DNA from 4 places in the Lelliottia sp. JS-SCA-14 genome. Region 1 is predicted to be linked to each of the others. Evidence: predicted binding sites of a transcription regulator. Region 1 holds the regulator's gene; each other region holds the start of a gene.
What was found. The regulator CRP, encoded in region 1, controls carbon source genes, mostly activating them, when cyclic AMP is high. The targets are predictions, from matches to a motif close to ATGTGANNNNNNTCACAT.
Positions count from the first base shown of each region.

Region 2: the regulator CRP is predicted to act here: its motif matches at 4,573-4,590, upstream of U9O48_RS15710 (YfcZ/YiiS family protein).
Region 3: the regulator CRP is predicted to act here: its motif matches at 4,929-4,946, upstream of ydfZ (putative selenium delivery protein YdfZ).
Region 4: the regulator CRP is predicted to act here: its motif matches at 4,680-4,697, upstream of focA (formate transporter FocA).

Region 1 covers NZ_CP141606.1:4,438,852-4,446,650, reverse strand. Annotated here, with positions in the region: gene argD (bifunctional acetylornithine/succinyldiaminopimelate transaminase) at 1-50, shown strand, start outside; gene U9O48_RS20845 (YccS/YhfK family putative transporter) at 84-2,171, opposite strand; gene crp (cAMP-activated global transcriptional regulator CRP) at 2,230-2,862, opposite strand; gene U9O48_RS20835 (OsmC family protein) at 3,169-3,573, shown strand; gene U9O48_RS20830 (phosphoribulokinase) at 3,660-4,529, opposite strand; gene U9O48_RS20825 (YheU family protein) at 4,560-4,778, opposite strand; gene U9O48_RS20820 (hydrolase) at 4,775-5,797, opposite strand; gene mdcA (malonate decarboxylase subunit alpha) at 6,076-7,731, shown strand; gene U9O48_RS20810 (triphosphoribosyl-dephospho-CoA synthase) at 7,731-7,799, shown strand, end outside.
Region 2 covers NZ_CP141606.1:3,363,690-3,371,488, forward strand. Annotated here, with positions in the region: gene sixA (phosphohistidine phosphatase SixA) at 1-265, opposite strand, end outside; gene fadJ (fatty acid oxidation complex subunit alpha FadJ) at 475-2,622, opposite strand; gene fadI (acetyl-CoA C-acyltransferase FadI) at 2,622-3,932, opposite strand; gene U9O48_RS15710 (YfcZ/YiiS family protein) at 4,181-4,465, opposite strand; gene fadL (long-chain fatty acid transporter FadL) at 4,840-6,186, shown strand; gene mlaA (phospholipid-binding lipoprotein MlaA) at 6,232-6,984, opposite strand; gene U9O48_RS15725 (formate/nitrite transporter family protein) at 7,301-7,799, shown strand, end outside.
Region 3 covers NZ_CP141606.1:2,286,767-2,294,565, forward strand. Annotated here, with positions in the region: gene U9O48_RS10765 (MFS transporter) at 1-499, shown strand, start outside; gene U9O48_RS10770 (Zn-dependent oxidoreductase) at 539-1,558, shown strand; gene U9O48_RS10775 (MFS transporter) at 1,610-2,980, shown strand; gene U9O48_RS10780 (fructuronate reductase) at 3,123-4,586, shown strand; gene ydfZ (putative selenium delivery protein YdfZ) at 4,630-4,833, opposite strand; gene U9O48_RS10790 (universal stress protein) at 5,119-5,550, shown strand; gene U9O48_RS10795 (GntR family transcriptional regulator) at 5,594-6,280, opposite strand; gene ydfG (bifunctional NADP-dependent 3-hydroxy acid dehydrogenase/3-hydroxypropionate dehydrogenase YdfG) at 6,372-7,118, opposite strand; gene dcp (peptidyl-dipeptidase Dcp) at 7,274-7,799, shown strand, end outside.
Region 4 covers NZ_CP141606.1:1,716,397-1,724,195, reverse strand. Annotated here, with positions in the region: gene aroA (3-phosphoshikimate 1-carboxyvinyltransferase) at 1-435, opposite strand, end outside; gene serC (3-phosphoserine/phosphohydroxythreonine transaminase) at 507-1,595, opposite strand; gene U9O48_RS08050 (DUF421 domain-containing protein) at 1,758-2,450, opposite strand; gene ycaO (30S ribosomal protein S12 methylthiotransferase accessory factor YcaO) at 2,589-4,349, shown strand; gene focA (formate transporter FocA) at 4,756-5,613, shown strand; gene pflB (formate C-acetyltransferase) at 5,663-7,799, shown strand, end outside.

The sequences.
Region 1 (7,799 bases):
GCATGAATCGCTTTGCGAGTGCAGTGAAGAAGATCGTTCAGGTTTTGTAGGCCGGGTAAGGCGAAGCCGCCACCCGGCAAAACTCACGACTCTTTGCGCCGCAAAATCCGCGTCAACCAAATCCCGTGATGCGGACGCTGACGCCATGCCACCGACGAAATGGTGTGCATGGTGTTCAAATGCCCTAATACCCGCTGCAAATGCTGCTCGAGGGTGCTCATCGGCCCATGGGTCAGCGTCTCTGGCGCTTCCAGAATGTTCGAATCCCCCGATTCTCCCGGCGCGTCGTACTCCAGACGCTGCTGACAGCGCTGCAACGCAATTTCACACGACTGCAAATACCGCTGCGCCAGATCCGGCGTCAGCATCGTGTGCTCGCGCGCCAGCGTGGTCATGGCGTTGATATGCTCGACGATAAACTGGCTGTGCGTCACCCACAGTTTCATATCCGCCAGATAGTGCGAGTTAAAGCCCGGCTCCTGCATCGCCTGGTTTAGCGAGTTAAACAGGGCGTTGTGCGCCTGGTTGACCTTCATGCGCTGATAGGCCAGCGGCGAGGCTTTCGGGTCGTCGCTCAGTATCAAACGAATCGCCTGCTGATCGGCTTCGAGCGCATCGTGGGCGTTCTGGCGTAACAAGCCGCTTTGCCATTGCGGCCACAGCCAGACCATGCCGCCGAAGGCGATCAAACAGCCAATAAGCGTATCCACCAGCCGCGCGACAATGTACTGCTCGCCGTTCAGGGTCAGGAGTTGCAGGGTATATACCGCCGTCACCGTAAACCCGACCATCGCCCAGCCATAGTTTTTACGGATGATCAGATAGCCCACGAGCGTAATCACCAGCATTCCCGCGAGGGTGTAGCCGTCGGGAACGTGGAAGTGCAGCGTCACCCCGGCAATCACTAACCCGGCAAAAGTCCCGAGCGCCCTGTGAAGAATGCGCACTCGCGTGGCGCCATAGCCGTTCTGGGTGACAAACAGCACGGTCATGAGGATCCAGTAGGGCTTCGGTAAGTGCAGCGCGACGCCCATCAGGCTCGCCACGCTGAGCATGACGCTGATGCGCGCGGCGTTGCGCAGGGCGGAGGATTTCAGCGACAGATAGCTTTTCAGCGCGGGCAGCAGCGGCAGACGTTTTTGCTTATCGGCCATCAGGTCGCGGGAGTAGAGCGGACGCTGGGTGCGCAGCACGCGCGCGATGCGGCTAAAGTGCCATGCGCAGAACTGTCCGACCGGGTTATCCGGGTGCTGGCGCGCGATTTTCTCCAGCGCTCCCAGCTGCTTATCCATGGTAAAGCGCGTCGGGTAGCGGTGATACAGAATATCGTCCGCCAGCACGCGCAGGCGAGTCGCGACCGTCTGGGCATTCCAGCGGATCACCGCCTCGGCGTGGCTGCGTTCCACCAGCTTTTGCACCTCCTGCGGGTGATGCAGGCTGACGGAGATATGCTCCTGCAGATCCAGCCCGACCTGGAAGACGCGCAGCAGGCGTTTGTATTCATGATTTTTATTGGCCGCCAGCATGTGCAGCTGCTGATAACACTGGCTGATGAGATCGACCACTTTTTGCTGGCGCGACAGCAGCGGTGGCAGGGACTTTTCGGGGTCAGTGTGCTGCGTCAGCAGGGTGTATTTAGCTTCGCAATATTCGGCGAGCTGGACGTAGAGCAGGCTCAGGGATTCGCGCAGCGGCTGCTCTCGCCACATCCAGAACCAGAACCAGTTAAACAGCCCGTACCACAGCGTGCCGGCGGCATAGATCAGCAGCGGCTCCCAGACGGGCATATTTCCGGCGAGACTCAGCGTGAAAATGGCGGCAATGAGCGATGCGGGCAGCAGGCGGGCGTGAAGCGCGCTGATCTCCGCCGTGACGCCCAGCGTCATCGCCAGCACGGTCAGAATGAGCGGCAGCGGGATATCGCGCGCCAGCAGCAGCTGCACGGCGAGGCTGCATCCGGCAAACAGGCAGCCGCCGATAATCAGACGTTTGAAAAAGCGTTTGTGGGGAGTATCGAGACCGGCAATGTTGCAGCAGGCGGGGACGAGAGAGAACAGCAGCCCCTGTTGCAGATGACCGAGGATCAAACCAACGGCCACGGGAAGACATAACACCAGAGTTTGACGTAGTGCGTAGTTAACTTCCGGGTGATAAATCAGCCTGCGCCACATAGTCGTCAGAGACAAAAACGGCGTGACATCTTGCGATGGCACGCCGAATTTTGCGGAATTAACGGGTCCCGTAGACCACGATAGTTTTACCGTGAGCGGAGATCAGGTTTTGATCTTCCAGCATTTTCAGGATACGACCTACGGTTTCGCGAGAACAGCCCACGATCTGACCAATTTCCTGACGGGTAATTTTAATTTGCATACCGTCCGGGTGGGTCATGGCGTCAGGTTGTTTCGCCAGGTTCAGCAGCGTCTGCGCGATGCGACCGGTGACGTCCAGGAAAGCGAGGTTGCCCACTTTCTCGGAAGTGACCTGCAGGCGGCGAGCCATCTGCGAAGAAAGGCGCATCAGGATGTCCGGGTTCACCTGGATCAGCTGACGGAATTTCTTGTAGGAGATCTCAGCGACTTCACACGCGGTTTTCGCACGCACCCAGGCGCTACGTTCCTGGCCTTCTTCAAACAGGCCCAGTTCACCGATGAAATCGCCCTGGTTCAGATAAGAAAGGATCATCTCTTTCCCTTCTTCATCTTTGATCAGCACTGCCACCGAGCCTTTGACGATGTAATACAACGTTTCCGCTTTTTCACCCTGGTGAATCAGCGTGCTCTTCGATGGGTACTTATGAATGTGGCAATGAGACAAGAACCATTCGAGAGTCGGGTCTGTTTGCGGTTTGCCAAGCACCATGCGCTGTTATCCTCTGTTATAAGCTGTCTCAGAGTCAAAATCGCATCCTGACTCTGGGGTTGCAATCGAATTCTTACCCGTACCTGGGAAGTGGCTGTCGCACTGTTCGCAGCCAGTAAAGTTTGATGTCCTCTGCATACATGTGTAACGTCAATGTATTACTGTAGCATCGAGACTGTTTTAGCATAGCTTTAGCCGCGTGTCTCCTGGTGTCTCGCTTCAGCATGATGCAGGTCGCCTTCCGTTGCGAGAATTGTAACGCACGCGTAATCTGTTCATAAAAATGCAACTTCGGAGTTAATAAAAATGCAAGCGCGTGTGAAATGGGTTGAAGGTTTAACGTTCCTTGGCGAATCCGCTTCAGGGCACCAGATTTTGATGGACGGTAACTCCGGAGATAAAGCGCCAAGCCCGATGGAAGTGGTGCTGATGGCGGCTGGCGGGTGCAGCGCGATTGACGTGGTGTCGATTCTGCAAAAAGGCCGTCACGATGTGACCGACTGCGAAGTGAAGCTGACCTCAGAGCGTCGCGAAGAAGCGCCGCGTCTGTTTACGCATATCAATCTGCATTTTATCGTCACCGGAAAAGAGCTGAAAGATGCCGCCGTGTCCCGCGCGGTGGATCTGTCTGCGGAGAAGTACTGCTCTGTGGCGCTGATGCTGGAAAAAGCGGTGAAGATTACGCATTCGTATGAAGTGATTGACGCTTAAAACAAAGCCCGGTGGCGCTACGCTTACCGGGCCTACAAAAGCATGAACGTAGGCCGGATAAGCGCAGCGCCATCCGGCAACAAACCTCAGGCGATCTTCTTGCCTTCCATCAACCGCTGCACCAACGGCATCATGATCAACTCCATCGCCAGCCCCATCTTCCCGCCCGGTACCACCAGCGTATTGATATGCGAAATGAATGAGCCCTGCAGCATCGCCAGCAGCCACGGGTAATCAATGCCTTCCAGGTTACGGAAATGGATCACCACAAAGCTTTCATCCAGTGAAGGAATGGTTTTCGCTGCAAACGGGTTAGAGGTGTCGACTGTTGGAACGCGCTGGAAGTTGATGTGGGTGCGGGAAAACTGCGGCGTCAGGAAGTTAATGTAATCCTCCATCGAACGCACCACCGAATCCATCACCGCTTCGCGCGAATGGCCGCGCTCGCTCATGTCGCGGGTCAGCTTTTGAATCCACTCCAGATTGACAATCGGCACCACGCCGACCAGCAGATCCACGTGGCGCGCCACGTCATGCTGCGGCGTCACCACGCCGCCGTGCAATCCTTCGTAAAACAGCACGTCAGTCGGCTCCGGCAGGGGCTGCCACGGAGTGAATGTGCCTGGCACCTGATTCCAGGGTACCGCTTCATCGTAGGTGTGCAGGTATTTGCGCGACTGGCCTTTGCCCGTGTGGCCGTAGTCCTGAAAGGTTTGTTCCAGCAGGCCAAAGTCGTTGGCGTCTGGCCCGAAGTAACTGATGTGCTTGCCTAAATCGCGGGCCTTGCGGATAGCCATGTCCATTTCAGGACGGGTGAAGCGATGAAAGCTATCGCCCTCCACCTCGGCCGCGCGCAGGTTGAGCTGCGCGAAGATCTTGCGAAAAGCGAGGCTGGTGGTGGTGGTTCCCGCACCACTCGAACCCGTAACGGCAATAACCGGATGTCTGGCGGACATAGCAACTCCCTGAATGGAAAGATGGAACAATCAACCGCGAAACTGATTGCGCGGCATGATGTTGACCGTTTCGTGCAGTTCAGACCACACCAGCAACACCTCGCCGCTTTGTAGCTGCCGTTTGACATCGGCGACCTTTTGTTCGAGCGAACGCTCATGTTCACCATAATCGGTGCCTTCGCGTAATACAAAGCTTTCAATCAGGCTATCCAGCGTTTCGGGAGCCAGATCCTGCCAGGGAATCATCATTTTACTCTCTCCAGAAATGGGGTTAACCAGTCAGGGATGCGCGATTCCAGCCACATTTTCGGGCGGCGCAAGGTGCCGGTGATAAAGCCGACGTGGCCGCCGTGTTCCGTCAGTTGATACTGCACGTTCGCCGGCAGATGTTCCGGCGCTGGAATGGAGTGATGATCCATAAAGGGATCGTCCTTCGCATGGATGATCAGCGTCGGTTTGGTGATCTGGTTTAGCAGCGGCATGGCGCTACACTGACGATAGTAGTCGATCGCGTCGGCAAAGCCGTGGATCTTCGAGGTGATCATATCGTCAAACTCGCGCAGGCGACGCATTCGCTTCAGCTGTTGCAGGCTGATCGGCAGGGTATCCGGATAGGCCTTCAGCTTACGCGCGGCGTTGGCTTTGAGCAGGTTCAGCAGATAGCGCTGATAGACCCGCGAAAAGCCTTTTTCCATATGATAGCTGCACTGCTCGAGCATAAAGGGCGCGGAGACGATCACCGCCGCATCCAGTGGAACCGTGTCGCTCTCTTTGGCCAGCAGGCAGGCGAGCATGTTTCCGCCGAGGGAATAGCCGACGGCGGCGGTCGGCACGCTGCCGTAGCTGTTCTTCAGCCAGTGTAAAAACCAGGTGCCATCTTCGGTTTCGCCGGAGTGATAAATACGCTCCCGACGGTTCGGCTCGCCGCTACAGCCGCGAAAATGCATCACCACGCCGAGCCAGCCGCGTTCTTTCGCCGCATGGATCAGGCCGTGGGCATAGGGGCTGTGCAGGCTCCCTTCCAGACCATGAAATACCACCAGGCGCGGTTTGTGCCTGGCCTGCTCGGGATCTTCGCTCCAGGCTAAATCCACGAAATCACCGTCCGGCAGGTCTAGGCGCTGCCAGTGCGGCGTAAACTGCAGTTTTCGACGCAAGATCCTCGGCAGCATGGTCTGCAGGTGCGGGTTTGCCACACCCCGCATGGGCACGAAGTCTGCGCTCTCAGCGCCAGCGATCTCGAAATCTGATGGAATAATTTGGGTCATAACGATGCGATATTAATTCTTGTCAGTCATTACTATACCTTCCGAATTGTACCCTGTTTATAAAAACGAGGGGCGTTTACCTCCGATTCAGCCATTTCTGCCACCTCTGCCATTTTTTCACCCTTCGCGAACTGATCTCGATCACAAATCTTTACCTCGATTATTACTCTCAGGCTAATGATTCCGCTCTACGCTTAATTGATGCCTTTCTCACCAGGGCGCACACTTTGTTCAGCGTTAAGCAAATCAGAATGATGTGCTGAATCAGGAGGTTAATAATGTTATCTGGGCAAACACCCGCCCGGGTCTGGAACACGCGACGCACCGAAAAAGCGCGCCGCCTGGCTTCCGTCCCGGTGCAAGGCAAGGTTCTGCCGACCGACGATCTCGTCGCCATGCTGGAAAAACTGATTGCTCCGGGCGACAAAGTCGTCCTTGAAGGCAACAACCAAAAGCAGGCCGATTTTCTGTCCCGCTCGCTCGCTGAAGTGAACCCGCAAATCGTGCACGACCTGCATATGATCATGCCCAGCGTCGGTCGCAGCGAACATCTTGATATCTTTGAAAAGGGCATCGCCCGCAAGCTCGATTTCTCTTTCTCCGGCACCCAGAGCCTGCGTATTTCGCAGCTGCTGGAAGACGGCCAGCTCGAAATCGGCGCCATCCACACCTACATCGAGCTTTACTCCCGTCTGTACGTCGATCTCTCGCCGAACGTGGCGCTGATTGCCGGGTTTAAAGCCGACCGCAAAGGCAACCTTTACACCGGCGCGAGCACCGAAGACACCCCGGCGCTGGTCGAAGCCGCGGCGTTCCACGACGGGATCGTCATCGCCCAGGTGAATGAGCTGGTGGACGACGAATGCGATCTGCCGCGCGTGGATATTCCGGGCTCGTGGATTGATTACGTGGTCGTTGCCGACAAGCCGTTCTTCATCGAACCCCTCTTTACCCGCGACCCGCGCCTCATCAAGCAAGAACACATCCTGATGGCGATGATGGCGATCAAAGGTATCTACGCGGAACACCAGGTGCAGTCCCTGAACCACGGCATCGGCTTTAACACCGCGGCGATTGAGCTGCTGTTGCCGACCTACGGCGAACAGCTCGGCCTGAAAGGCAAAATCTGTAAACACTGGACCCTGAACCCACACCCGACGCTGATCCCGGCGATTGAAAGCGGCTGGGTGGAGAGCGTGCACTGCTTCGGCGGCGAACTGGGGATGGAAGAGTACATCCGCGCCCGCCCGGATGTGTTCTTTACCGGTGCCGACGGCTCGATGCGCTCTAACCGCGCCTTCTGCCAGCTGGCAGGCCAGTACGCGGTGGATATGTTTATCGGTTCGACGCTGCAGGTGGATGGCTACGCCAACTCCTCTACCGTGACCCGCGGTCGTCTGTCGGGCTTCGGCGGTGCGCCAAATATGGGCCACGATCCGCACGGTCGTCGTCATGCTACGCCTGCGTGGCTGAACATGATTACCGAACCGGACCCGATGCAGCGCGGTAAAAAGCTGGTGGTGCAGATGGTCGAAACCTTCCAGGCGGGCGTGAAACCGACCTTCGTGGAAAAACTCGACGCCGTTGAAGTGGCGAAATCCTCCGGCATGCCGCTGGCACCGGTGATGATCTACGGGGATGACGTCACCCACGTTCTGACCGAAGAGGGGATTGCCTACCTCTATCGCGCCGAAAATCTCGAAGAGCGCCGCGCGATGGTCGCCGCCGTCGCCGGGATCACCGACATCGGCCTGGGCGTGGACGCCAAACGCGTCGCCGCACTGCGCCAGAGTGGCAAAGTGGTCTACCCGGAAGATATGGGCATTCGCCGTACCGACGCGACCCGCTCTCTGCTGGCAGCCGGCAGTGTGGCTGATCTCGTGGAATGGTCCGGCGGTCTCTACAACCCACCTGCGAAATTCCGGAGCTGGTAATGAAACTTCTGCCCCAGATTCAGGTTGAAGGCGGTGCCGAATGGCTGGCGCGAACCGCCACGCAGTGT
Region 2 (7,799 bases), 1.1 Mb from region 1:
TGACAAGACCCACATCCCCACAGGGTGTTAGCTCGGGAAGAACATCGACGCTTTTCGGCAGGTTCATACACTCCCCCACCACATCCAGCGTCTGTTCGGCCCGCAGGAACGGACTCACCAGCACACGATCGATATCCACTTTTTGGCCTTTGAGCCAGGTCGCCATTTGACGGGATTCGTCACAGCCACAGGTTGTCAAAGGACGAACAGAGTCACTGGCAGCATCGAGTGCCGCGTCGCCGTGACGCATGATAAAAACTTGCATATTGCACCGCTTTTGTTAACCAGGATCACCGGCGTTGACTACCCGCGAAAACAGCTAAAAGGTAGAAAACCCGATGGCCGGGCATTGTGCCTGATCCATCTGATGAATGAAACGCTGTTTTTTACCTTAATGGCGTAAGTATAGTCAATATCTGTTTACAAATTCGCCAAAACAGGTTCATTCACCACTGGATATACTCTTGTTGGACCTTAAGTTACGAGGTCAGTTTCCTCTGTCGGCCAAAAGTGCAGGTTATTTTCTGCCATCCGCACTAAAGGTTCGCACGGGCTAAACCGTGGACCATAAAGCGATGCCAGACGCTGCAATATTGCCACCACTTCACCCGCGCCCAGACTATCCATATAGCGGAACGGGCCACCCAGGAAAGGTGGAAAACCGATGCCAAACACGGCGCCAATATCGCCGTCTCGCGCACTTTTAACGACCTGCTCGTCATAACAGCGAGCCGCTTCGTTGAGCATCATCATGACGCAGCGCTCAGCGCACTGCTGCGCTGATAGTTTCCCCTGGCCGGAAGCCTGAATAAGCCCATAAACCGAGGGGTCGACCTGTTTCTTGCTTTTACGCCCTTTAACTGCGTAAAGATAGAAGCCACGTCCATTTTTTCTGCCTTTGCGATCGTCGTTCAAGATCACAGAAACAATGTTTGCAGGTGGGCTAAAACGTTCTCCATAAGCAGCTTCCAGCACAGGTATAATTTTAGTGCCTGTGTCTATTCCAACCTCATCCAAAAGTTGGATTGGCCCCACCGGAAAACCAAACTTCACTAAGGCTTCGTCGATATGATCGATTTTCTCGCCTTCGGTCAGGAGGCGCATCGCCTCGTTGATATAAGGCGCAAGGATCCGGTTGACGTAAAACCCGGCTTTGTCCGCCACCACAATCGGCGTTTTGCCCTGCCGTTTAGCCAGCTTGACTACCGTAGCCACCGTTTGTGCGCTGGTTGACGCATGCGGAATGACCTCCACCAGCGGCATTTTTTCCACTGGACTAAAGAAGTGCAGACCGATGACCTGCTCAGGCCGCGCGGCTTTGGCCGCAATATCACCAATCGGCAGTGACGAGGTATTCGAGGCAAAAATGGTGTGCGGCGCGCAGTGCTGTTCAACTTCGGCGACCATCTGCTGTTTCAGCGCCAAATCTTCAAACACAGCTTCAATCACCACATCGCGATGCTGAAAACCGCTGTAGTCGGTGGTCCCTGAAATCAGCGCCAGCTCTCTGTCGCGCTCACTGGCTTTGATATGGCGGCGTTTGACCTTTTGATCAAGGAGCTGCCAGCTGTATTGCAGAGCGTGGTTAATGCCTTTCGGATTGATGTCTTTGATTCGCACAGGCAATTTGCCTTTGCTGGCCGTGACAAAAGCGATGCCGCCGCCCATCAATCCCCCGCCCAGCACACCAACAGAGTTGAGAGGTGCCGGTGAGGCCTCGCTTCCGGGATCTTTTTTCACGTCGGTGCTGGCGAAGAAGATGCTGCGCAGCGACTTCGACTGAGGCGTCATCGCCAGCTCACCAAAGGCTTTAGCTTCCGCCGCATAGCCGCTGCTGCTCCCCTGCGACAGACCGGTTTCAATCACCTCAAGAATGCGCCTGGTCGCCGGGTAGTTGCCTTTGGTCTTTTGTTCGGTTTTTTTTCCGACTATATTAAAGAGCAAAGCGCGCCCGAGCGGCCCCGCGAGAACCCGCTCGCGGACCGGCAGGTGTCGACTGGCCTGACGCCCTTTTAACGCCAGCTCAACGGCCGCTTCCAGCAGAATGGAATGAGGAACCACTTCATCCACCAGCCCGGCCTTTAATGCCTGACGAGGGCGAAGCTGTTTACCGGTCAAAATCATCTCCAGCGCGGTACTTACGCCAATCAGGCGCGGCAATCGCTGGGTTCCACCCGAGCCGGGTAACAGCCCCAGCTGCACTTCCGGCAGACCGAGGACGGTTTTCGCATCATCCGTACAGATACGGCTGTGACACGCCAGCGCCAGCTCCAGGCCGCCGCCGAGACAAGCGCCGTGGATCGCGGCGATCGCCGGGATCGGCAAGGCGTGGATCTCCGCCATGATCTGTTGTCCCTGACGGGCAAGCTGCTCCGCCTCCTGCGCACTGCTGGCGCGGGCGATCATGTTGATATCGGCACCGGCGATAAAATTATCGGGCTTGGCGGAGATAAAAATCAGCCCGCGAATCTCTTTGTTTTCGCGGATCTGCTTGAGGATCGCGCGCACCTGAACGCCGAACTCGGCTTTCAGGGTATTCATCTTCTCGCCCGGTACGTCGATGGTGACGACGGCAATATTATCCAGACGGACCTTCAGGTCAAAAGCGGAAGTCGTTTCCATTATTCAGCCTCCAGAACCATCGCCGCACCCAGGCCGCCCGCCGCACAGGCGGTGACCAGACCAAAACCGCCGCCGCGACGGCGAAGTTCGTGTAGCGTTTGCGTAATCATGCGTGCGCCGGTGGCGGCAAACGGGTGGCCGTAGGCGATGGAGCCGCCCAGCACGTTAAATTTGCTCTCATCCACCTCTCCGGTGGCATGGGCGCGGCCCAGTACATCGCGGGCAAAGCGTTCGCTACCTAGCAGCTGCAGGTTAGCCAGCGTTTGTGCCGCAAAGGCTTCATGCATGTCGATCAGTGTTAAATCGGCCATCGTTAATCCAGCGCGTTCGAGCGCCAGCGGCGTGGACCACGCCGGACCGAGCAGCATGTCCTGCCAGACGTCGATGGCGGTGAAGGCGTAGCTGCGCAGATAGCCCAGCGGGACCAGCCCCAGCTCTTTGGCGCGGGACTCGGTCATCAGGATCACCGCCGCCGCGCCGTCGGTCAGAGGCGTGCTGTTCGCCGCCGTGACGGTGCCGTGTTTGCGGTCAAACGCCGGGCGTAATTTTGCATAATCCGCCAGCGTCGAATTGCCACGAATGTTGTTATCTTCGGCGAGAGGCTCACGGAACGGCGGGATATAGGCCGTCATGACTTCGTCGGCAAGTTTGCCCTCTGACCACGCCAGCGCCGCGCGCTGATGGGAGCGATGGGCCAGGGCATCCTGCTGCTCACGGGTAATGCCATAGGTTTTCGCCATCTGCTCCGCGGTGTCGCCCATCCGCAGGCCGGTGGAGTATTCCGCAACCGCAGGTGGGACGGGCGCGAGATCGCGCAGGCGAAGACGAGAAAAGAGTTTGAGACGCTGCCCCATGGTGCGGGCTTTGTTGACGTCCACCAGCACGCGGGCCAGCTTTTTGCTGACGCCAATCGGCAGAACAGACGAAGAATCGGCCCCGCCCGCAATGCCCGCGCGAATGGTGCCGGTGATCAGGCTTTCCGCCACGTTAGCGACGGCCTGGAAGCTGGTCGCACAGGCACGGCTGACGCTGTAGGCGTCCGTATGGACGTTCATTCCGGTGCCGAGCACAATTTCGCGGGCGATGTTGGGCGCTTCAGGCATCTGAACCACCTGCCCAAAGACCAGCTGTTCAATGACCTCAGGGGGTATTTCGCTGCGTGCCAGCATCTCCCCCACTACCATTTTCCCCAGATCGACAGCCGGTATTCCGTGAAATGCCGTCGCCTGACGTGCAAACGGAGTACGCAATCCACTGACAATGGCAATGCGATCACCCTGACGGGTGACGAGCGGTAATGCCTGACTCATAACAGTCCCCTGTAAATAACCTGATGCGCAAAGTGGTCTGACCTGATAACAGTTTTAACCATATTTTTACATTGAGCCAATCGGGGAAGCGAAAAATTGCGAGGTAAGACACAGAGAAGAAAAGAAAATGCCCCTGCGCAGGCAGGGGCATTTGAGGTGTTTTTTGTCGGGTGGCGCTTCGCTAACCCGACCTACAATTTCGTAGGCCGGGTAAGGCGAAGCCGCCCCCCGGCATATTTACGGAAAAATTAACGCAACCCGAGCTGGAAGATCAGTGTTTCAGCTTCACACGCAAAAACGAAATCGATGTCGAGCTTCACGCCACCGTCCACTTCTGTGAGGGAAGATTTGATTTCACACGGATCGGATTCCACGTCGCGCGCGCGTTTGGTCAACGCGGTCAGGGTCTCTTCAGCATCCGAACGTTTGCTAAATACACGGCTGTAAGACGCGGTGCAATCGGTGTTATCCATGATGGTACCGACATCCATACAGCAGCAAACCGGGGTTTCATCAGCACTGCATTTACTCATAGCTCAAGTTCCTCTGCGTTTTCGCGCACGGCGCGAGATAAATACGTTGCTGATATTTTACGCCCTGGCTGAAGGTCTCTCCAGCCGTTAATGGCGCAAACGGGGATAAGTGACCGTTATCACACTAAAAAATGATCTAACGCAAAAATCACCCTTTATGGTGAGTGCCGGTGGTCGCATTTTTGCCACCTGGATCTCGTTTCAAAAAACATCTTTGAAAAACTTCAGAAACAAACTTGCAACATCCCATCTGGTCCGACCTATACTCTCGCCACTGGTCTGATTTCTAAGTGTTACCACAGACCCTACACTTCGCGCTCCTGTTACTCTATGTAACATATATTGCATAAAAATAACTCAATGAGGTTATGGTCATGAGCCAGAAAACCCTGTTCAAAAAGACTGCGCTGGCAGTCGCAGTGGCAATCGTATCAACGTCCGCCTGGTCCGCGGGCTTCCAGCTTAACGAATTTTCTTCCTCTGGCCTTGGCCGTGCATATTCCGGGGAAGGCGCTATTGCCGATGACGCAGGCAACGTGAGCCGTAACCCGGCGCTGATCACTATGTTTGATCGCCCTACCTTCTCTATGGGTGCCGTTTATATCGACCCGGATGTGAACGTTACCGGAAAATCCAATTTAACCGGACAGAGTGCTAACCAGGACAACATCGCGCCAGTGGCGTGGGTGCCTAACATGCACTTTGTTATGCCAATCAACGACCAGTTCGGTTGGGGTGCGTCTGTGACCTCCAACTACGGTCTGGCAACAGAATTTAACGACAACTACGCGGCCGGTATTTACGGCGGCAAAACTGACCTGCAGACCATCAACCTGAACCTGAGCGGCGCGTATCGTCTCGACAGTAACTGGAGCTTCGGTGTGGGCTTCGATGCGGTCTACGCGAAAGCGAAAATCGAGCGCTATGCGGGTTCACTCGGCCCACTGCTGGCGGGTCAGCTGCAAGGTATGGTGCCTCCCTCCATGCTGGATGGTATCAACTCTCCGGACGATCAGATCGCGTACCTGAAAGGCGACGAGTGGGGCTTCGGCTGGAACGCCGGTATCCTGTATGAACTGGACAAAAACAACCGCTGGGGCTTTACCTACCGTTCAGAAGTGAAAATTGACTTCGACGGCGACTATAAAAGCTCCATTGACCCGAACCTGAGCAACATCTTTGCCAGCATGGGTCTGACCGGTCTGCCAGCAGGCACCGGCGGCAGAACGCAGAACGGCGCGCTGACGCTGAACCTGCCTGAGATGTGGGAAGTGTCTGGTTATAACCGCGTTGCGCCACAGTGGGCTATCCACTACAGCCTGACTTACACCAGCTGGAGCCAGTTCCAGGAGCTGAAAGCGACCGGCAACGACGGCCAGACGCTGTTCTATAAAGATGAAAGCTTCAAAGATGCTTATCGTATCGCGCTGGGTACCACCTACTACTACGACAAGAACTGGACCTTCCGTACCGGTATCGCGTTCGATGACAGCCCGGTTCCGGCTGACAAACGCTCCATTTCTATTCCGGATCAGGACCGTCTGTGGCTGAGCGCCGGTATGACTTATGCGTTTAACGACGATGCGTCTGTCGACGTGGGTGCATCTTACATGCACGGCCAGAACGTCAGCTTCACCGAAGGCGAAGGCCCTGCGGCGTACACCTTCAAATCTGAAGGTAAAGCCTGGCTGTTCGGTACTAACTTCAACTACGCGTTCTAATCGCGTCGTCATTAAAAAAGGTGAGCATTTGCTCACCTTTTTCTTTTATTCTTTATCTATCTCAGAAAGCTCATTCTCGATAGCTTTGGCGTTCGGATTGTCTTCCGGTTTCAGCTTGCCGCCGTTGGCGATGAAGTCATGATTCTGGAAGTAAGCTTCGCGGACCATAATGTACGGGTCGGAAGACTGACGCAGCAGGCCGTCTGAATCCAGCAGCTGAGCACGCGTCTCAATCCCTTCGACGGTCCATTTACCGATCGACAGCGGCCAGGTCAGCCACGACAGCACCGGATAAAGGGTATCGACCATGTCACCCCCGTCATCACGGACGGTAAAGCTGCCGTAGAATGGCAGATGCATATACGGGCCATAACCCACGCCATAATTACCCAGCGTACTACCGAAGCGGTGCGGCTGTTCACGCTGCAACTTCGGATTCGCCATTCCCGCCACGTCGATAAAGCCACCCATCCCTAACAGGCTGTTCAGGAAGAAGCGGGTGAAATGCACCATCCCCTGATACGGGTCGCCCTGCAGGAAGAAGTTCACCATGACGGCAGGCTCTTCCAGGTTACTGGTGAAGTTGCTCAGACCATTGCGAGCAGGTTGCGGAACGTAATCACGCCATGCCACAGCTACCGGGCGGACCACGTACGGGTCCAGCACGTTGTAGTTAAAGCTATACATGGATCGGTTGAATCCTTCTAAAGGATCGGAGCGCCCCGTTTGCTCGCCCGAGCTGGCACAGCCCACGAGCAGCGTGGTGCCCAGCGCAAGCGCCGACAGCCGAAGTTTCATATATTTCTCCCTGTTAGTATGGCTATCGTTGACTGCCATCCGTTACGAAGCGCCTGACGCTCCGCTGATTATCGTGCAAGTGATTGTAACAGCACGTTTCTGGATGTCCACGCACACAATGACGGGCAGTCATCTGCCATCACTCTGATCTCAGCATAGCCTGGCTTTACCTTTCTTTTCGTCGGTAATTTTATCTTGTGTCTGAATGTGATGTATCACGTTTATTGCCATTCCAGGGAAAATAAGAGCATCCCCACGGGCAATGTCCGGAAAACCGCTACGATTACTGTTATGACAACGCAGCGAGACGTGCCCGATGGACGAACTACACGCAGAAAAAATTGATAAACACACCGATGAACTGGAAGTGGAAAGCGATGAGAAACAGCACGGAGGCAAAATAGAAGTCGACGAAGACCGTCTCCCCTCCCGGGCGATGGCGATCCACGAATACATCCGCCAGGACGGCGAAAAAGAGCTCGAGCGCGATGCGATGGCCCTGCTCTGGTCAGCCATTGCCGCCGGGCTGTCGATGGGGGCCTCACTGCTGGCGAAAGGGATTTTTCACGTCCAGCTGGAAGGCGTGCCTGGCGGATTTCTGATTGAGAACCTGGGCTACACCTTTGGCTTCGTGATCGTCATTATGGCGCGCCAGCAGCTGTTTACGGAAAACACCGTGACGGCGGTGCTGCCCGTCATGCAAACCCCGACCTGGGGCAATTTCGGGCTGCTGATGCGCCTGTGGAGCGTGGTGCTGCTGGGGAACCTCATCGGCACGGGCGTCGCCGCCTGGGCGTTCGAATACATGCCGATCT
Region 3 (7,799 bases), 2.2 Mb from region 1:
TCTGCAGGCACAGCAGGGCTTTAGCCTGGCGAAAACCGGCTGGGTCTCGGCGATCCCGTTCCTCGCGGCCGCCGTCGGGATGTGGGTCAACGGGCTGGTGGTCGATGCCCTCGCCAAAAAAGGCTACGACCTCGCCAGAACGCGCAAAACGGCAATTGTGGTGGGCTTGATCCTGTCGGCGTTAGGCACGCTGCTGGTGGTGCAATCCTCGTCTCCGGCGGAAGCCGTCACCTTTATTTCGTTAGCCCTGTTCTGCGTCCATTTTGCCGGTACCTCGGCGTGGGGGCTGGTGCAGGTGATGGTCTCGGAAAGCAAAGTCGCCTCCGTGGCCGCCATTCAAAACTTCGGCAGCTTTGTCTTCGCCTCCTTCGCGCCCATCGTCACCGGCTGGATCGTCGACAAAACGCACTCCTTTAATCTCGCCCTGGTGGTCGCGGCCTGCGTCACCTTTGTCGGGGCGATGTGTTACCTGTTTATTGTGAAACACCGGATTGATTAAGTTCTCTATAACAATGAGTGAGATCCGCCAGGAGCAACCATGAAAAGTATTGTGATTCAAAAACCGAACGCGCTGCTGATTGAAGAACGTCCGCTGCCTGCGCCCGCCGCAGGGGAAGTGCGGGTCAAAATTAGCCTCGCCGGGATCTGCGGTTCCGACAGCCATATCTATCGCGGCCATAACCCGTTCGCCAAATATCCGCGCGTCATCGGGCATGAGTTCTTCGGCGTGATTGACGCGCTCGGTGAAGGCGTGGAGGCCGGGCGTCTGGGGCAGCGCGTCTCCGTCGATCCGGTGATCAGCTGCGGACACTGCTGGCCGTGCTCGGTCGGCAAACCCAACGTCTGCACCTCGCTGGTGGTGCTGGGCGTGCATCGTGACGGCGGGTTCAGCGAATACGCCGTCGTTCCGGCGAAAAATGCGTGGACGATCCCGGATGCGATTCCCGACCGTCACGCGGTGATGGTGGAGCCCTTCACTATTGCGGCCAACGTCACCGGACACGCGCAGCCGACCGACCAGGATATTGCGCTGATCTACGGCGCGGGGCCAATGGGCCTCGTCACCGTTCAGGCGCTGAAAGGCGTCTACAAGGTGAAGCAGGTGATTGTGGTCGACCGGATTGACGAGCGGCTGGAGATGGCGAAACGCAGCGGCGCCGACTGGACGTTCAACAACGCAGAACAGTCGCTGCAGGCGGCGCTGGAAGAGAAGGGGATTAAACCGACCTTAATCGTTGATGCCGCCTGTCATCCGACGATTCTCCAGGAGGCGATTACCCTCGCGTCGCCGGGCGGACGCATCGTGCTGATGGGCTTCTCCAGCGAACCGAGCCAGGTCGCACAGCAGAGGATCACCGGCAAAGAGCTGTCGATCTTCTCCTCGCGCCTCAACGCCAACAAATTCCCGGTGGTCATCGACTGGCTGGAAAAGGGGCTGATCGACCCAGATAAACTGATCACTCACTCTTTTGACTATCACCACGTCACCGACGCCATCGAACTGTTTGAGAAAGACCAGCGGCAGTGCTGCAAGGTCTTGCTCACGTTCGGCCAATAACAACAAACGCGGTTACGTGGTACGCATCTTACCTACACAGAGATAGCCATTATGACTCAGACACAACCTCAAAGAACGACGTCGGATCTGGTGAAAGCAGCGGTGTCCGGCTGGCTTGGCACCGCGCTGGAATTCATGGATTTCCAGCTCTATTCGCTGGGTGCGGCGCTGGTCTTTCACGAGATCTTCTTCCCGGAGCAGTCCGCCGCGATGGCGTTGATTCTGGCGATGGGGACTTACGGCGCAGGCTATATTGCGCGCATCGTCGGGGCCTTTATCTTCGGCAAAATGGGCGACCGGATTGGGCGTAAAAAGGTGCTGTTTATCACCATCACCATGATGGGGATCTGCACCACGCTGATTGGCGTCCTGCCGACCTACGCACAGATCGGGATTTTTGCCCCGGTGCTGCTGGTGACGCTGCGTATTATCCAGGGGCTGGGCGCGGGAGCCGAGATTTCCGGTGCGGGAACCATGCTGGCGGAGTACGCGCCGAAGGGGAAACGCGGCATTATTTCTTCCCTGGTGGCGATGGGCACCAACTGCGGCACCCTGAGCGCCACGGCGATCTGGGCGGTGATGTTCTTTGCTCTCGACCGCGAAGAGCTGGTGGCCTGGGGCTGGCGCGTGCCGTTCCTCGCAAGCGTGGTGGTGATGATCTTTGCCATCTGGCTGCGAATGAACCTCAAAGAGAGTCCGGTGTTTGAGAAGGTGAACGACGAAAGCAGCCCGGTGGTGACGGCGGAAGAAACCTCGCTCGGCGCGATGTTCAAAAGCAAATCCTTCTGGCTGGCGACGGGGCTGCGTTTTGGTCAGGCGGGGAACTCGGGCCTGATCCAGACCTTCCTGGCGGGCTATCTGGTGCAGACGCTGCTGTTTAATAAAAGCATCCCGACCGACGCGCTGATGATCAGCTCCATTCTCGGGTTTATCTCCATCCCGCTGCTGGGCTGGCTGTCGGATAAAGTCGGGCGCCGTCTGCCGTACATTCTGCTCAACATCTCCGCCATTATCCTGGCGTACCCGATGCTGTCGATTATCGTCGATAAAAGCTACAGCCCAGGCGTGATCATGCTGTCGATCATCGTCATTCACAACTTTGCGGTGCTGGGGCTGTTCGCGCTGGAAAACATCACCATGGCGGAGATGTTTGGCTCGCGCAATCGCTTTACCCGGATGGCGATTTCGAAAGAGGCCGGTGGTCTGGTGGCGGTCGGTTTCGGCCCGGTGCTGGCGGGGATTTTCTGTAACATGACCGGTTCCTGGTGGCCTATTGTGGCGATGATGGTGGTCTATTCCGTCATTGGCCTGGTATCAGCCGTGCTGATGCCGGAAGTGCGCGACCGCGATCTGAGCCTCGCAGAAGACGCCGCCGAAAAAGCCGTTTCCGCGGTGCCTCTGGGCCACAGGGTGAATCTGTAAAGTTAAAGAGGGCGGGAAGGTCGATCCCGCCTTTTCTTCTCTTCTTGTATGGTAGTTGATGGAAATCAAAGATGTCATACCAATTGCGTGAGATGGTCTACCTCCTCAGATTCGACGACTCCTCACTAAAATGAGCCTCCTCATGAATAATAAATTGTTGAATGCCAAAGCGTCACTTCCTGCCTACGACCGTAACAACCTGGTGCCTCGCATCGTGCACCTTGGTTTTGGCGCATTCCACCGTGCCCATCAGGCGGTTTATACCGATATCCTCGCGGCTGAACACGGCAGCGACTGGGGCTATACCGAAGTGAACCTGATCGGCGGCGAACAGCAGATTGCCGATCTTAAGGCCCAGGATAACCTCTACACCGTGGCAGAAATGTCTGCCGACGCCTGGACCGCACGCGTGGTCGGCGTCGTGAAAAAGGCGCTTCACGCGCAGGTAGATGGTCTGGAAACCGTGCTGGCCGCTATGTGCGAGCCGCAGGTGGCGATTGTCTCGCTCACCATTACCGAAAAAGGCTACTGCCACGCCCCGGCGACCGGCCAGCTGATGCTCGATCACCCGCTGATCGCCGCCGATCTGCAAAACCCCAACCAGCCAAAATCTGCGCCCGGCGTCGTGGTTGAAGCGCTGGCGCGCCGCAAAGCGGCAGACTTACCGGCATTCAGCGTGATGTCCTGCGACAACATGCCGGAGAACGGCCATGTGATGCGTAACGTCACCTGCGCCTATGCCCGCGCCGTCAACGCAGAACTGGCAGACTGGATCGAAGCGAACGTAACGTTCCCGTCGACGATGGTGGATCGTATTGTTCCGGCTGTTACCGCCGAAACGCTGGATAAAATCGAACACATCACCGGCGTGCGCGACCCGGCTGGCGTGGCCTGCGAACCCTTCCGCCAGTGGGTGGTGGAAGACAACTTTGTCGCCGGGCGTCCTGAGTGGGAAAAAGCGGGTGCCGAACTGGTGGCAGACGTGATCCCGTTCGAAGAGATGAAACTGCGCATGCTCAACGGCAGCCACTCTTTCCTCGCCTATCTCGGTTACCTGGCGGGCTATCAGCACATTAACGACTGTATGGAAGACGAGAATTATCGTCATGCCGCGCATGCGTTAATGCTGAACGAACAGGCACCAACCCTGAAAGTGAAGGGCGTTGATCTGGCCCGTTACGCTGATTTGCTCATCGAGCGCTACAGCAACCCGGCGCTGCGTCATCGCACCTGGCAAATCGCGATGGACGGCAGCCAGAAGTTACCGCAACGTATGCTCGATTCTGTGCGCTGGCATCTGGCGCATCAGCGCAGTTTCCCGCTGCTGGCGCTGGGCGTAGCAGGCTGGATGCGTTATGTCGGCGGCGTGGATGAAAGCGGAAACGCGATCGAAGTCTGCGATCCGCTGCTGACCACCATTCAGGCGGCGGTTAACGGCAGCGCAGAGGGTGAAAGCCGCGTGAAAGCGCTATTAGGTATCGAGGCGATTTTCGGCAATGAGCTGCCGCTGGAAGCCCGCTTTGTGGATGCGGTCATGAGCGCGTACAAGATGTTGCTGGAGCAGGGCGCGAAGGCGACCGTGGCGCAGGTACTTTCTCAGAAGTAATCTCTTATCATGCCGCCGCATGCGGCGGCATGTCATTGCACACTCAGTGCATGCCAAGACGAATCAGTTCAATCGGTTCGAACTTGCCTTCACAACCTTCCACTTCAACCGTTTTGCTGCGGCGAACCTGCGCGGCATCCAGACCTTCGGCATGGATAGCGCGGATAATCCCGGTGTGCCCGGTGCCGTTAATCATCACACGGCTGCCGGTGGTAATAGCGTTGCGGTTGCGATCGTAAGTCATCATGGTTATTTCTCCTCTTCTCTACACATCACGGCTCTCTGTTTTGCAGCCGCTGACGGGAGAATATAAATACGCCTCTTGCGACAACATTTTTTTGTTTTTGATCAAGGTCACACTTTTTTGTCTGCATTTTATCCGCGCTGACTCGCGCCGACGCAAATTGACAAAACAGACAATTGTTTTCGTTTATTGATAGTTCCGCCAGTGAACGGTTTAGCCTTTGTTTCAAATAGCCATGTCACTCTTAAGTCAGATAACTAATTATTTTATTTGGATAAGGAAGGGCTTATGTACAAGAAAATATTAATGCCTGTTGACGTATTTGAAATGAACCTCAGCGATAAAGCAGTGCGCCACGCCGAGTTCCTCGCGAAGGCGGACAACGCCACCATCACCTTGCTGAACATCCTGCCGCTCAGCAGCCGTTCGTTGCTGCGCGGTTTCAACTCTGACATCAAAAAGTTTGAGGCCTATATGGTCGCTGAGTCAGAGAAAAAGATGAATGAATTAAAACGGTTATTTGATATCGCGCCGGAGAATATTCGCACCGAAGTGCGCTTCGGTAATGTTCGCGATGAGATTATCAGTATCAGTAATAAAGAGGATTATGAGGTGATTGTGATCGGCTCAAAGACGCCGGGAATATCCAGCCACTTACTCGGCTCCAATGCGGAATCCGTTATCCGCTACGCCAAAATACCGGTCTTGGTCGTACGTTAATTGCAACACCGCATCCCGGAATACAGTCGGGATGCGGTCATGATTAATCTTCCGAAAACCAGTCGCTATTTTCCTGGCGAATAAGCTGCACCGACTCGCCAATTTCCTGCAAATGCACTGTCATCGCCTTTTCGACGGCGTCACCGTCGCGTTTTTCCAGCGCGGCGAATATATCGTGGTGTTGACGCAGCAGCATTTCCGGCGGCGAGACGTGATCGAGGCTCATATAGCGCACGCGGTCCATCGTCGCTTTTATATTCTCAATGGTGTCCCACGCCAGCTGACAGTCGGCAATTTGCGCCAGCTTCTGGTGAAATTCGTCGTCGAGCTGGAAAAAGTCATTCAGCTGCTTACGCTCAATCGCAATCCGCTGCTGGTGGAGATTCTGTTCCAGCAGGTAGCACTGATGATCGTCAACCAGCGATGCCGCCCGGCGCACCACCGCGCACTCAATTGCCTGGCGGACGAAACAGCCGTTGCGCACCTGCGAGAGGGAAATTTTATTCACGTAGCTGCCGCGCTGGGGGCGGATCTGAATCAGACCGTTTTCGGCCAGTTTAATAAAGGCTTCACGAACTGGCTGACGCGACACGTCGAAGCGAACCGAAACCTCTTTTTCAGAGAGCGGGGTGCCCGGCGGGATCAGGCAATGAACGATATCACGCCGTAAAATGCGATAAATTTGCTGATTAACAGGCTGTGTTGGGTTCAGTTGCGATTCGGCGGCCATGGGATGTGGTTTCTCAAAGAGTTAACGCTCTAATACTACCATTCTTTTGCAGGGCATCCCATACCCGACCCGCAGGCCGGGCAGGGAAGGATCAGCCGCGATGCACGCTTAAACCGGCAAAGCTCTGGCTGACAGGCATCATTTCCACGGTGTTGATGTTGACGCGTTTTGGCAGCGTCGCGACCCACCAGACGGTTTCGGCTACATCTTCCGGCGTCAGGGCCTCGGTGTTTTCATAGGTTTTGCCTGCTTTCGCATCGTCACCTTTGAAACGCACGTTGGAGAACTCGGTCCCGCCCACCAGACCCGGCTCGATATCCGTCACGCGGATCGCCGTGCCGTGCAGGTCGGTGCGCAGGTTCAGGCTGAACTGACGCACAAAGGCTTTGGTCGCCCCGTACACGTTCCCGCCCGCATAAGGCCAGCTTCCGGCGGTCGAACCGATGTTGATCACATGCCCACGATTACGTTCAACCATGCCCGGCAGCACCGCGCGGGTCATGTACACCAGACCTTTGTTGTTGGTGTCGATCATGTTTTCCCAGTCTTCCACGCTGGCTTTGTGCGCAGGCTCCAGACCCAGCGCCAGCCCGGCGTTGTTCACCAGAATATCAATGGCGCGCCACTCTGCGGGCAGGTTAGCGAGCATCTCTTCAATGGCTGCGCGATTACGCACGTCGAGCTGCGCGGTCAAAATGCTGTCGCCGAGCTCATCTTTCAGCTCCTGCAAACGCTCCTGACGACGGCCCGTTGCAATCACTTTATGTCCGTTGGCGACGAAGCGACGCGTGATGCTTTCACCAAAACCCGCCGTTGCCCCGGTAACTAATACGATCATCTCACTGTTCCTCAACGCTTTTTGTGTTGTGTAACCATAGCATGCTGGTGGGGAGTGCGTTAAGACGACTTTTGTTACCTGACGTATGCGAAGCATTGCAGCCCGCCGCGGCCTGTCCTACTCTGGGAGGATTATTGTGTGCCCAGGAGTCAACGATGTCGGTTTCCAATCCGTTTTTTGAAGTCAGTGTACTGCCTTATCAGGCGCCTCGATTCGATCTCATCGAAGAGAGCCACTACCGCCCGGCATTTGACGAAGCGATGCGCCAGAAGCGTGCAGATATTGATGCCATTATTGCCAACGCCGCCGCACCCGATTTCGCCAATACCATTCTGGCGCTGGAAAAAAGCGGCGCGATGCTTTCCCGCGTCAGCAGCGTGTTTTTCGCCATGACCTCCGCGCATACCAACGACTATTTGCAGGAGCTCGACGAAGCGTTCTCCACCGAGCTGGCGGGGCTGTCCAACGATATCTGGCTCAATAACACGCTGTTTGCCCGCGTGGTGGCGGTATGGGAAGGGCGCGCTTCGCTGGATGCAGAGTCGCGCAGGCTGGTGGAAGAGATCCACCAGCGCTTTATTCTGGCGGGCGCACAGCTCACCGATGAACAAAAAGCGGCGCTCAAAGCGCTAAACACCGAAGCGGCGTCGCTCACCAGCCAGTTCAACCAGCGGCTGTTGG
Region 4 (7,799 bases), 2.2 Mb from region 1:
CTGCTCCAGATAATCAATGTGCGCGCCGCCCTGACGCAGGGCATCCACCAGATGGCCAATCGGGCGCTCCTTCATGCGTGGCTCGCCGGTCAGCACAATATTGTTGCTACCCAGACACAGCGCGGCCGCCAGCGGACGCATCGCCGTACCTGCGTTACCGAGAAACAGCTCAAGTTCTTCGGTCGTTTGCAGCGCTCCGCCGTTGCCTGTCACTTCACAACGCGTACGATCGGCTGACAGTGTGTAGTGAACACCTAACGCTTTCAGCGCATTCAGCATGTGGCGAACGTCATCACTGTCCAGCAGATTGGTGAGGACGGTGGTGCCGTTTGCCAGAGCAGCCAGCAGCAGGGCGCGGTTCGAGACACTTTTTGAACCAGGCAGATTGATGGTGCCATCTACCCGCGCGATCGGTTGTAACGTCAGGGATTCCATGAAAACTTAACTCTCAAATCAACATAATAAAAACCCCGAAGTCGGGCTTCGGGGGTGAAAAACTCGCGCGATTAACCGTGGCGACGTTCGAAGTCGACCATAAAATCAGTCAGCGCTTTAACACCTTCGAGCGGCATCGCGTTGTAGATGGAAGCACGCATGCCGCCCACCACGCGGTGGCCTTTCAGCGCGTGCAGACCTGCAGCGAAGGACTCTTCGAGGAACACTTTGTCGAGTTGGCTGTCGGCAAGCTGGAACGGCACGTTCATGCGGGAACGGTTCGCTTTGGCCACGTCATTGCGGTAGAAATCACTGCCGTCAATTACGCTGTACAGCAGAGTCGCTTTCTGCTGATTAATCTTGTCCATCTGCGCCACGCCGCCATTTTTCTTCAGCCATTTAAAGACCAGGCCAGAAAGATACCAGGCAAAGGTCGGCGGGGTGTTGAACATGGAGTCGTTATCGTTCAGGACGGTGTAGTCGAGAATCGACGGACAGGCCTGATGCGCTTTACCTAACAGGTCTTCACGAACAATGACCAGCGTCAGCCCGGCCGGGCCGATGTTTTTCTGCGCGCCAGCGTAAATCACGCCGTAGCGGCTGACATCCAGCGGGCCAGAGAGAATGGTGGAAGATAAATCAGCGGTCACGATGACGTTGTCGCCAAAATTCGGCTCTTCGTGAATGGCGATCCCGTCGATGGTTTCGTTCGGGCAGTAGTGAAGGTACGCCGCATTGTCTGACAGCTGCCATTCACTCATCGGGGTGACACCACGCAGACCATCGACGGTAATTTTCGCGTCGATAACATTCGGGGTGCAGTATTTTTTGGCTTCTTTCACCGCGCTGGCGGCCCAGTAACCGGCATCGACGTAATCCGCTGTCGTTTTATCACCCAGCAGGTTCAGTGGAATACCCGCAAACTGACCGCGCCCGCCGCCGTGGCAGAACAATACTTTGTAGTTCGAGGGGATATTCAGCAGATCGCGAAAATCCTTTTCTGCCTCTTCAGCAACCTGGATAAACTCTTTTCCACGGTGGCTGATTTCCATCACCGATGTACCAAGACCCTGCCAGTCGCAAAGCTCCTGCTGAGCTTGTTTAAGCACATCCGCCGGTAGCATTGCCGGACCTGAACTGAAATTAAAGACCTGAGCCATTTACCCTCACCACGCTTAAATTCATAAGTTATTACTGTGGATATCGGTTTTATCATTCAGTGACACGCGCCGCAATGTCTAAAACCAAGACCCAGGAAAATGTGCCCCCGGTCACACAAAACAATCTGCCAGCACGTTGTCACAAAACCGACAAATTGGCTGTCAGGTGACGCGTTTCGCCCGACTCACCTTCGTCCATACTGGATTTGCACAGCGAGGGCAGAGTTGGTGATCACCCGGCTGCATCGTAAGCACATGGCTGCAGCGTCGACAGGCATACTCCCCTGCTTCGGGAACGGTGGTAAATCGTTCAACGTATTCATCCGGCAAAATACAGAGGCCTGGCTTGACGTCCGCATCGTCGTAGTAATAGACACTGATCTGCCCGTTGGTTTCCATGATCGCCAGCCGCACCTGCCCCAGCTGTTCCACGCTGTTTAAGCGCAGCTCCATGAAAAACTCAAATTCCGTCATATTCGCGCTGCGAACTTTCTCCCAGGCCAATTGGCCCTCTTCGACAATCACCACTGGTTTCCCTTCCAGCAGATCCTCGATTTTTTCACTTTTCGACATCAGCCACATCACCAGGCGATAGAGCAAACCCAGGGTGACAAACACAATCAGCACCGGAATCATCGGCACATCGTCGTAAAAGGCCACGTCACCCGCCGCAGAACCGAGGGTGAGGATGATCAGCACCTCGAACAGCGACATCTGCCGCACGCCGCGCCGTCCGGTGATTTTGAGAAACAGAAAGACCAAGATAAAGGTATAGAGACTGCGCAACGCCACTTCGCCTAAAAACTCCAGCGGCACTTTGTCGAACGCCATCCGGTGAAGATCGAACGCTTTCATTTTTATTTGCCTTAACAGTAAGTTACTGTTGATAAGCATAGCTGACTCTTTTATTTTCGCTGTTCTCCTCGCGAAGATAGCGCCTGTCACGCAAAACCCGTATCATTGCGCGCTTTACGTACGATAAAAGTGATCGCCATGACTCAAACATTTATCCCCGGCAAAGACGCCGCACTGGAAGATTCCATCGCTCGCTTCCAGCAAAAACTGACCGACCTGGGTTTTAATATCGAAGAAGCCTCCTGGCTCAACCCGGTTCCTCACGTCTGGTCTGTGCATATTCGCGACACCGACTGTGCGCTGTGCTTTACCAACGGTAAAGGCGCCACCAAAAAAGCGGCTCTCGCTTCTGCCCTGGGTGAGTATTTTGAGCGCCTGTCCACCAACTATTTCTTCGCCGATTTCTGGCTGGGCGATACCATCGCCAACGGCCCGTTCGTGCACTATCCGAACGAAAAATGGTTCCCGCTGACGGAAGATGACGAGCTGCCGGAAGGCATTCTCGACGCGCGTCTGCGCAAGTTCTACGATCCTGATAATGAACTGACCGCCGGCATGCTGGTGGATCTGCAGTCTGGCAACGACGAGCGTGGCATCTGCGCCCTGCCGTTCACCCGCCAGTCTGACGATCAGACCGTCTACATCCCGATGAACATCGTCGGCAACCTGTATGTCTCCAACGGCATGTCCGCCGGTAACACCCGCAACGAAGCCCGCGTGCAAGGTCTGTCTGAGGTGTTTGAGCGTCATATCAAAAACCGCATTATCGCTGAGTCCATCAGCCTGCCGGAGATCCCAAACGAGGTGCTGGCGCGCTATCCGGGTGTGGTGGAATCCATCGCCAAACTGGAAGCAGAAGGTTTCCCAATCTTCGCTTATGACGGCTCTCTGGGTGGCAAATACCCGGTGATCTGCGTCGTTCTGTTTAACCCGGCGAACGGCACCTGCTTCGCTTCGTTTGGCGCACACCCGGACTTCGGCGTGGCGCTGGAACGTACCGTCACCGAGCTGCTGCAGGGCCGTAGCCTGAAAGATCTCGACGTCTTTACCCCGCCAACGTTTGACGACGAAGAAGTGGGCGAACACACCAACCTCGAAACCCACTTCATCGATTCCAGCGGTTTGATCTCCTGGGATATGTTCAAGCAGGACGCGGACTATCCGTTCGTGGACTGGAATTTCTCCGGCACTACGGAAGAAGAGTTCGCCACGCTGATGGCCATCTTCAAAGCGGAAGATAAAGAAGTGTACATCGCGGATTACGAGCACCTGAGCGTCTATGCGTGCCGCATTATCGTTCCGGGCATGTCCGACATCTATCCGGCGGAAGATCTGTGGCTGGCGAACAACAGCATGGGCAGCCATCTGCGTGAAACGCTGCTGGCGCTGCCGGGCAGTGAGTGGGACAAAGAGGATTATCTGAACCTGATCGCCCAACTGGACGACGAAGGCCACGACGATCTCACCCGCGTGCGTGAGCTGCTGGGTCTGGCAACCGGCAAAGACAACGGCTGGTACACCCTGCGTGTTGGCGAGCTGAAATCGATGCTGGCCCTGGCCGGTGGCGATCTGGATCAGGCCCTGGCCTGGACGGAATGGACTATCGAATACAACCAGTCCGTCTTCAGCCCGGAGCGCGCCAATTATTACCGCTGCCTGCAAACGCTGCTGTTGCTCTCTCAGGAAGAAGATCGTCAGCCGCTGCAATACCTGAATGCCTTCGTACGTATGTACGGCGCAGAGGCTGTCGAAGCGGCAAGCGCCGCGCTGAGCGGTGAAGCGCCGTTCTACGGCCTTCAGGCGGTTGATAAAGATCTGAAAGCCTTCCCGGCACATCAGTCGCTGCTGAAAGCTTATGAAAAACTGCAGCGTGCGAAAGCCGCTTACTGGTCAAAATAAGCGCATATAGTACTACTGGCAGTAGGCGTACTCACGCGTCTGGGCTATATTACGGGGCAATTTCATTGCCCCGTTTTTTTATTTCTTTTGCAATGAATATTGATTGTAATAATAAAGTTAAATACAGGTAAATATAATTATGTTTACCTGGGCTTTGCTGTTACTTTTTAGGGTAATTACTCCATTTTAATTAACTGCTTTGGGAGAGGTTTCAGGAAATTATTCAACTCTTTTCATAACTTTTAAAATTTATTTTTATACGGATAATCAACAACTTACTCCGCAATCGCTGCAAAACCATGCGCTTTGCGGGCCTATAAGCCAGGCGAGATATGATCTATATCAATTTCTCTTCTATAATGCTTTGTTAGTATCTCGTCGCCGACTTAATAAAGAGAGAGTTAGTGTGAAAGCTGACAACCCTTTTGATCTAATACTCCCAGCTGCGATGGCCAAAGTTGCCGAAGAAGCGGGTGTCTATAAAGCAACGAAGCACCCGATGACGACGTTCTATCTGGCGATCACCGCTGGTGTGTTCATCTCCATCGCTTTCGTCTTCTACATCACTGCTACCACCGGTACTGCTGCGATGCCTTTCGGTATTGCGAAACTGATTGGCGGTATCTGTTTCTCACTGGGCTTGATTCTGTGCGTCATCTGCGGCGCCGACCTCTTTACCTCAACGGTACTTATCGTGGTGGCTAAAGCGAGCGGAAGAATCACCTGGGGTCAGCTGGCGCGCAACTGGATTAATGTCTACGTTGGCAACCTGATTGGCTGTTTACTCTTTGTTCTGCTGATGTGGTTATCTGGCGAGTATATGACCGCCAACGGTGGCTGGGGACTGAACGTCCTGCAAACCGCTGACCACAAAATGCATCACACCTTTATCGAAGCCGTCGCTCTCGGCATCCTCGCAAACCTGATGGTCTGCCTGGCCGTCTGGATGAGCTACTCTGGCCGCAGCCTGATGGACAAAGCCATGATTATGGTTCTGCCGGTTGCGATGTTCGTTGCCAGCGGCTTTGAGCACAGTATCGCAAACATGTTTATGATCCCGATGGGTATTGTAATCCGTAACTTTGCGAGCCCGGAGTTTTGGACTGCTGTTGGTTCAACCCCGGAAAGTTTCTCTCACCTGACTATTATGAACTTCATCACAGATAACCTGATCCCTGTCACTATTGGGAACATTATCGGTGGGGGTCTGCTGGTTGGGTTGACATACTGGGTCATTTACCTGCGTGGCGACAATCATCATTGATGGTTTCTCAGGCAGTAAAGAAAAATCCACTTAAGAAGGTAGGTATCACATGTCCGAGCTTAATGAAAAGTTAGCCACAGCCTGGGAAGGTTTTGCGAAAGGTGACTGGCAGAAAGAAGTCAACGTACGCGACTTCATTCAGAAAAACTATACCCCATATGAAGGCGACGAGTCTTTCCTGGCTGGTGCAACTGACGCAACAACCAAGCTGTGGGACAATGTAATGGAAGGCGTCAAACTGGAAAACCGCACTCACGCGCCAGTTGACTTCGATACTTCCGTTGCCTCTACCATCACTTCTCACGACGCTGGCTACATCAACAAAGCGCTTGAGAAAATCGTTGGTCTGCAGACTGAAAAACCACTGAAACGTGCGATCATTCCGTTCGGTGGCATCAAAATGGTTGAAGGTTCCTGCAAAGCGTACGATCGCGAACTGGACCCAATGCTGAAAAAAATCTTCAGCGAATACCGCAAAACTCACAACCAGGGCGTGTTTGACGTTTACACCAAAGACATCCTGAACTGCCGTAAATCCGGTGTTCTGACCGGTCTGCCAGATGCGTATGGCCGTGGCCGTATCATCGGTGACTACCGTCGTGTTGCTCTGTACGGTATCGACTTCCTGCTGAAAGACAAATACGCACAGTTCCTGTCCCTGCAGTCTGACCTGGAAAACGGCGTAAACCTGGAAGCGACTATCCGTCTGCGCGAAGAGATCTCTGAACAGCACCGTGCGCTGGGTCAGATCAAAGAAATGGCCGCTAAATATGGCTGCGATATCTCTGGTCCGGCAACCAACGCTCAGGAAGCTATCCAGTGGACTTACTTCGGCTACCTGGCCGCGGTTAAATCTCAGAACGGCGCAGCAATGTCCTTCGGTCGCGTATCCACCTTCCTGGATGCTTACATCGAACGTGACATCAAAGCAGGCAAAATCACCGAGCAAGACGCACAGGAAATGATTGACCACCTGGTCATGAAACTGCGTATGGTTCGCTTCCTGCGTACCCCAGAATACGATGAGCTGTTCTCCGGTGACCCAATCTGGGCCACTGAATCTATCGGCGGTATGGGCGTTGACGGCCGTACTCTGGTAACCAAAAACAGCTTCCGTTTCCTGAACACCCTGTACACCATGGGCCCGTCTCCGGAACCGAACATCACTGTTCTGTGGTCTGAAAAACTGCCTCTGAACTTCAAGAAATTCGCGGCTAAAGTCTCCATCGATACCTCTTCTCTGCAGTACGAGAACGATGACCTGATGCGTCCTGACTTCAACAACGACGACTACGCTATCGCTTGCTGCGTAAGCCCAATGGTTGTTGGTAAGCAAATGCAGTTCTTCGGTGCGCGTGCTAACCTCGCGAAAACCATGCTGTATGCAATCAACGGCGGCGTGGACGAAAAACTGAAAATCCAGGTTGGTCCTAAATCTGAACCAATCAAAGGCGACGTTCTGAACTTCGACGAAGTCATGGATCGTATGGATCACTTCATGGACTGGCTGGCTAAGCAGTATGTCACCGCCCTGAACATCATCCACTACATGCACGACAAGTACAGCTACGAAGCGTCTCTGATGGCTCTGCACGACCGTGACGTGGTTCGCACCATGGCATGTGGTATCGCAGGTCTGTCCGTTGCAGCTGACTCCCTGTCTGCAATCAAATATGCGAAAGTTAAACCAATTCGTGACGAAGATGGTCTGGCGACTGACTTCGAAATCGAAGGCGAATACCCGCAGTTTGGTAACAACGACTCTCGCGTAGATGACATGGCCGTTGACCTGGTTGAACGTTTCATGAAGAAAATTCAGAAACTGACTACCTACCGCAACGCTATCCCGACTCAATCTGTTCTGACCATCACTTCTAACGTTGTGTACGGTAAGAAAACCGGTAACACCCCAGACGGTCGTCGTGCTGGCGCGCCATTCGGTCCAGGTGCTAACCCAATGCACGGTCGTGACCAGAAAGGTGCTGTTGCCTCTCTGACCTCCGTTGCTAAACTGCCGTTTGCTTACGCGAAAGATGGTATTTCTTATACCTTCTCTATCGTTCCAAATGCGCTGGGTAAAGACGACGAAGTGCGTAAAACCAACCTGGCAGGTCTGATGGACGGTTACTTCCATCACGAATCTTCTATCGAAGGTGGTCAGCACTTGAACGTGAACGTGATGAACC